DNA from 2 places in the Ramlibacter sp. PS3R-8 genome. Region 2 is predicted to be linked to the other one. Evidence: predicted binding sites of a transcription regulator. Region 2 holds the regulator's gene; the other holds the start of a gene.

Region 1 (3,409 bases), on a different contig from region 2:
CGGCTTGCCCGACGGAGTGGCGACGTACGCGGGGATGGACTGGCCATCGGCGGCCTGGAGTTGTGTGAATTGGCCCATGGGAACGGCTTCCTGGTGTGTGATGCGAAGCGCCGAATTTCGCCGAGCCCGGCCGCCGCGTCAATCCGTCCCATTTGGTCTAATGGCGGCTCGCCGCCGGCAGCGCGGCAGTGGAGCAGCGCATGAAAGAAGTTCTTTTGGTCACCGGCGGCAGCCGAGGCATCGGGGCGGCCACCGCCGTGCTCGCGGCGCGCAAGGGTTACGCCGTCGCCGTCAACTACACCAGCAACGAAGCGGCGGCCGCGGAGGTGGTGCGCAGCATCGAGGCGGGCGGCGGCAAGGCCTTTGCCGTGCAAGCCGACGTGGCGCAGGAGGACCAGGTGCTGCGCATGTTCGAACAAGTGGATGCGAAGCTGGGACGGCTGACCGCCCTGGTGAACAACGCCGGCATCGTGGACCGGGCCCAGCGCGTCGACGAGATGAGCCTGGAGCGCCTGAAGCGCATGTTCGACGTCAACCTCCTCGGCAGCTTCCTGTGCGCGCGCGAAGCGGTGCGCCGCATGAGCACCAAACACGGCGGCCAGGGCGGCGCCATCGTCAACGTCTCCAGCGCCGCCGCCCGCCTGGGCGCGCCGGGCCAGTACGTGGACTACGCCGCCGTCAAGGGCGCCATCGACGTCCTCACCATCGGGCTGGCCAAGGAAGTCGCCAACGAAGGCATCCGTGTCAACGCGGTACGGCCCGGCCTGATCGAAACGGAGATTCACGCCTCCGGCGGCCTGCCCAACCGCGTGCGCGACCTGCAGCACCTGGTGCCGATGCAGCGCGGCGGCAGCGCCGAGGAAGTGGCACAGGCCATCGTCTGGCTGCTGTCACCCGAGGCAAGCTACACCACGATGTCGCTGGTGGACGTGTCCGGGGGGCGTTGATGCCCGAGACGATCTGTTGGGAAGACCTCGTGCCCGGGAGCGTGCGCGAGCTCGGCACCACCTCGGTCGACAAGGAGGAGATCAAGGAGTTCGCGCGCCGGTACGACCCGCAGCCTTTCCACGTGGATGAGGAGGCAGGCAGGCAATCGATCTTCGGCGCGCTGTGCGCCAGCGGATGGCAGACCGCGGCCCTGGCGATGCGGCTGACGGTGGACAACATGCTGCGGCATTCCACCAGCCAGGGCTCGCCCGGGCTGGAGAGCCTGCGTTGGCTGAAACCGGTGTACCCGAACGACCAGCTTTCGCTGCGCCACGTGATCCTGGAGTCGCGCCCGATGCGCAAGCGTCCGGAGGTCGGGCTGGTGCGGTCGCGCTGGGAGATGTCCAACCAGGACGGCCAAAAGGTGCTGGAGATGGAGGGTTGGGGCATGTTCGGCCGCCGCACGCCGGCGACGCCGGAAGAACTGGCGGCCTACGAGGCGCAGCGCGCGGGCGCCTGATGGACTGGAAGCCGCTGATCACCCTGCTGGCCATCGTCAACCCGCCGGCCATCATCCCCTTCTTCATCTACTACACGCAGGGCTTCTCGCGGGCGCAGCGGCGGCACACCGTGGTGGTGTCGTCGGTCACCGCATTCCTTGTGATCGCGGCGAGCGCGCTGCTCGGCATCCGCATCCTGGAGTTCTTCAGCATTTCGATCGCCAGCTTCCAGGTGGGCGGCGGCATGCTGCTCCTGACCAGCGCGTTGAACATGCTCAACGCCAAGCCCGCCGAGGCCAAGCCGAACACGAATGAGATGGAAGCCGGCGCCGACAAGCTGGCCATGGGCAACAGCATTGCAGTGGTGCCGCTGACGATTCCGCTGCTCACCGGGCCGGCAACGATGTCCACCGTGGTGATCTACGCCGAGCGCGCGCAGACGGCGCTGCAGCTTTCCACCCTGGTCGCCTACGGTGTGGTGGTCGCGCTGGTCACCGCACTGAGCTTCGCCCTGGCGAATCCCATTGCCCGGATCCTGGGGCAGACCGGCATCAACGTCCTGACGCGGCTGATGGGCTTGATCCTCGCGGCGCTGGCGGTGGAAGTGATGGCCGAAGGGCTGGGCAAACTGTTCCCGGTCCTCGGCCGCGCGGCAGGCGGCTAGGCATCCAGGAATCGACCGCTTGCGAAGTAGGCGGCCGACTACGGGCCGCCGCGCTTGCAACCGACAAAAATGCCCTTATCATTAGCACTCGCTGGAGTTGAGTGCTAGCAGCCGAGCTGCAATCGCCCTCCTCCACGTGAGTTAATGAGCGCTAACTTCCGTTGGCGCCCAGGTTGAACCCCAATTCTCTTGAAGGAGATGCACATGAAGCTTCGCCCCCTGCACGACCGCGTGATCGTCAAGCGCCTGGAACAGGAAACCAAGACTGCCTCCGGCATCGTCATCCCCGACAACGCCGCCGAAAAGCCGGACCAGGGCGAAATCCTGGCCGTCGGCCCGGGCCGCAAGACCGAAAAGGGTGAACTGATCGCCCTGAACGTCAAGGTCGGCGACCGTGTCCTCTTCGGCAAGTACTCCGGCCAGACCGTCAAGGTCGAGGGCGACGAGCTGCTGGTCATGAAGGAAGACGACCTGTTCGCCGTGGTCGAAGGCGTGCCCGCCGCCGGCCTGAAGAAGGTCGCGTAAGCGCCCACCCCCGAATTCATCTCACAGAGGTAACGAACAATGGCAGCTAAAGACGTAATTTTCGGCGGTGACGCCCGCGCCCGCATGGTCGAAGGCGTGAACATCCTGGCCAACGCGGTCAAGGTCACCCTGGGCCCCAAGGGCCGCAACGTGGTGCTCGAGCGCTCCTTCGGCGCCCCCACCGTGACCAAGGACGGCGTGTCCGTGGCCAAGGAAATCGAGCTGAAGGACAAGCTTCAGAACATGGGCGCGCAGATGGTCAAGGAAGTTGCTTCCAAGACCAGCGACATCGCCGGTGACGGCACCACCACCGCCACGGTGCTGGCGCAAGCCATCGTGCACGAAGGCATGAAGTACGTGGCCGCCGGCATGAACCCGATGGACCTGAAGCGCGGCATCGACAAGGCCGTGCTGGCCCTGACCGAGCAGCTGAAGAAGGCCTCCAAGGCCACCACCACGTCCAAGGAAATCGCGCAGGTCGGCTCCATCTCGGCCAACAGCGACGAGACCATCGGCAAGATCATCGCTGACGCGATGGACAAGGTCGGCAAGGAAGGCGTCATCACCGTCGAAGACGGCAAGTCGCTCGAAAGCGAACTGGAAGTCGTCGAAGGCATGCAGTTCGACCGCGGCTACCTGTCGCCCTACTTCATCAACAACCCCGAGAAGCAGTCCGCCCTGCTCGAGAGCCCGTTCGTGCTGCTGTACGACAAGAAGGTTTCGAGCATCCGTGACCTGCTGCCCGTGCTGGAGCAAGTCGCCAAGGCTTCCCGTCCGCTGCTGATCATCGCGG
Region 2 (3,409 bases):
CGCCGATCACGTCGGTGGCTGCAGGGTCGGTGGACATGTCCGTCGCGGCGTCGAAGTCGAACGTGTCGTTGCCGGCGCCACCTTCCAGCATGTCGTTGCCGGCCCCGCCCTCCAGACTGTCATTGCCGTCGGCGCCGAGCAGGGTGTCGTTGCCGCCGAGGCCGTCCAGCATGTTGTTGCCGCTGTCGCCACCCAGCCAGTCGTCGTTCGCGGACCCGACCAGGTTCTCGAAGTTGTGGACCTTGTCGCGGCCGGAACCGCCGGTGTCGCGCACCGCGGGCGACGCCAGATTGACCCGCACGCCAGCATCGCCGCTGACCCCGAACTCGAACGAGACCGTGTCGGTGCCAGCGCCGCCATTCATGACGTTGTTGCCCACGCCGGCATAGATCACGTTGTCCAGCGCGTTGCCGTTCATGTGCGCCCTTTCCGTGGACATGATCCGGCCGATCTCCACGTTGGCATCGAGCTTGAACGAGCGGGCGTAGCTCAGGACGGTGTCGATGCCCGCATCCGCCTCCTCCAGGATGCGGTCGCCGGTCTGGTGCGCGACGTAGGTGTCGTCGCCGGCGCCGCCGCGCATCACGTCGACGTGCGCGCCGCCATCGAGGTAGTCGTTGCCGTCGCCGCCGAACAGGCTGTCGCGGCCGCTGCCGCCGACCAGGGTGTCGTCGCCGGTGCCGCCGTTGATCCAGTTGTCGTGGCGGTCGCCGAAGATGGACTGACCGCGTTTGGTGCGTAAAGCCATGTGCTCCCTTTCGTTGTCAAAGACTTGGACGGAGTGAAATTTAGAAGGATCTGCGGCATTGCAGGCGTGGAATCCCACGGCCGCGCAGGTAGCCCCTTTGTCGGTGCGTAACGGGCGGCGATGCCGCACCTGCGCGCGGGGGGCGGCCACCGCGAGTTGCCCTCTGCGGACGCAGCGCGGCGGCTTGTTTACCTGTTGTGACCATCCGGCACCGGCGCCTTCGCGCGGATGACGGACCCTCCGCCGGGATGACCGCTATTTGTGGCTTAGCGCATTGCTCACCAGCTTCGACGTGATGTCGACGATCTGGATCATCCGGTCATAGGCCATCCGCGTGGGACCGATCACACCGAGCGTTCCTACCACTTGTCCGTCCACCACGTAGGGCGCGCTCACGACGGACAGCTCCTCGAAGGGCACGATGTGGCTTTCGCCGCCGATGAAGATGCGCACGCCCTCGGCCTGGCTGGACACGTCCAGCAGCCGCATCAGTTGCGTCTTCTGCTCGAACAGCTCGAACGCATGGCGCAGGTGCGTCATGTCGCCGGCGAAGTCGCTCACGGACAGCAGGTTGCGCTCACCGGAGATGACCACCTCGTCCTGGTCCTGCTTCATGGCCTCGGAGCTCACGTCCACGGCCGTCTGCATCAGCACCACGATCTCGGCCTGCAGCTGCTCCACCTCGCCCTTCAGGCGCTCGCGCACCTCCTCCATGGCCATGCCGGCGTAGTGCGCGTTCAGGTAGTTGGCGGCTTCGGCCAGCTGCGACTGCGTGTAGTCGGCGGCCGTGTGCACCACGCGGTTCTGCACATCGCCGTCCGGTGAAACGATGATGACCAGGATGCGTCGCTCGGACAGCCGGAGGAATTCGATGTGGCGGAACACGGAGCTGCGTCGCGGCGCCACCACGACGCCGACGAATTGCGACAGGGTGGACAGCATGTGCGCCGCATTGGCTATCACCTTCTGCGGCTGGTCCGCCGGCAGCGAAGGCGTGGCGAAATCGCCCTGCTTGGCCGTGAGCATGGTGTCCACGAACAGGCGGTAGCCGCGCGCGGTAGGGATGCGGCCGGCGGAGGTGTGCGGGCTGGCCACCAGCCCCAGCTCCTCCAGGTCGGACATCACGTTGCGGATCGTGGCGGGCGAAAGCTCCAGCCCGGAGGCCCGCGACAGGGTGCGCGAGCCTATGGGTTGCCCCTCGGCGATGTAGCGCTCGATCAGGGCTTTGAGCAACAGCTTGGCGCGGTCGTCGAGCTTCATGGAACGGGGCGGGGACTGCGCGTCAATTTTAATGATGTAATTTGCCGATGAATCCCATCTTCCGGCAGGTCGCCCTGATCGGCAAGTACCACGCCGCGCTTGCACCGCCGCTGGCGGCCTCCATGCGCGCCGGATTGGAAGACATCGCGCAGTTCCTGGGCTCCCAAGGCTGCGAGGTGGTGGTGGAGCGCGAAACCGCCAGTGTCGCCGGTTTGAACAGCCATCCGACCGCGGACGTCGCCACCATCGGAAAAGAATGCGACCTGGGACTGGTGGTCGGCGGCGACGGCACGATGCTGGGCATCGGCCGGCAGCTCGCCCGCTACGGCGTGCCCCTGATCGGCATCAACCAGGGGCGGCTGGGCTTCATCACCGACATCCCGCTGGACAAGTACCGCACGGTGCTGCCGCCCATGCTGGCCGGGCAGTTCGAGGAAGACCATCGCACCCTGATCCACGCACAGGTGATGCGCGATGGCGCGGCCGTCTTCGAAGCCCTGGCAATGAACGACGTGGTGGTGAACCGCGGCGCGACCTCCGGCATGGTGGAACTGAGGGTGGAGGTGGACGGCCATTTCGTGGCCAACCAGCGCGCCGACGGCCTGATCGTGGCCACGCCCACCGGCTCCACCGCCTATTCGCTGTCGGCGGGCGGGCCGCTGCTGCACCCGTCCACGCCGGGCTGGGTGCTGGTGCCGATCGCGCCGCATACGCTGTCCAACCGGCCGATCGTGCTGCCGGACGGCGTGGAAATCACCATCGAGCTGGTCTCCGGCCGCGGCGCCAGCGCCAATTTCGACATGCAGTCACTTGCGTCACTGTTGCACGGTGACAGGATCACCGTGCGCCGCTCGGAGTACACGGTACGATTCCTCCATCCCAAGGGGTGGACCTATTTCGACACCCTGCGCAAGAAACTGCACTGGAACGAAGCCGGTTCATGAGCCTCAAGCGCATCGCCCTGCGTGATTTCGTGATCGTCCGCGAGCTGGAGCTCGACCTGGCCGACGGCTTTTCCGTGCTCACGGGGGAAACCGGCGCCGGCAAGTCGATCCTGGTCGACGCGCTGCAGCTCGCCCTGGGGGCGCGCGCCGAATCCACCGTCGTTCGCGAGGGCGCCGCCCGCACCGAGATCAGCGCCGAATTCGACCTGCCGCCTGCGCTGCTGCCATGGCTGCAGGAAGCCGGCTTCGACAGCACCGACAGCCTGCTGCTGCGCCGGACGATCGACAGCCAGGGCAAGAGCCGCGCCTGGATCAACGGCGGCACCGCCACCGCCGCGCAATTGCGCGAACTGGGCGAGCAGCTGGTCGACATCCACGGCCAGCACGCCTGGCAGAGCCTCACCCGGCCGGCCTCCGTGCGCACCTTGCTGGACGGCTATGCGGGCGTGGACACCGG

What was found. Region 2 encodes HrcA, which represses chaperone genes, less so after heat shock. Its sites were predicted from a motif close to TTAGCACTCNNNNNNNNNGAGTGCTAA; they were not measured.
Region 1: a site for HrcA is predicted at 2,173-2,199, ahead of groES (co-chaperone GroES). Genes of this name have one in related genera too.

Annotation. Positions count from the first base shown of each region.
Region 1 is NZ_JBBHGT010000009.1:13,352-16,760, forward strand. It holds gene WG902_RS22275 (dienelactone hydrolase family protein) at 1-78, opposite strand, end outside; gene WG902_RS22280 (SDR family oxidoreductase) at 201-947, shown strand; gene WG902_RS22285 (MaoC family dehydratase) at 947-1,447, shown strand; gene WG902_RS22290 (MarC family protein) at 1,447-2,091, shown strand; gene groES (co-chaperone GroES) at 2,296-2,616, shown strand; gene groL (chaperonin GroEL) at 2,656-3,409, shown strand, end outside.
Region 2 is NZ_JBBHGT010000001.1:1,594,692-1,598,100, reverse strand. It holds gene WG902_RS07620 (calcium-binding protein) at 1-748, opposite strand, end outside; gene hrcA (heat-inducible transcriptional repressor HrcA) at 1,004-2,008, opposite strand; gene WG902_RS07610 (NAD kinase) at 2,056-2,952, shown strand; gene recN (DNA repair protein RecN) at 2,949-3,409, shown strand, end outside.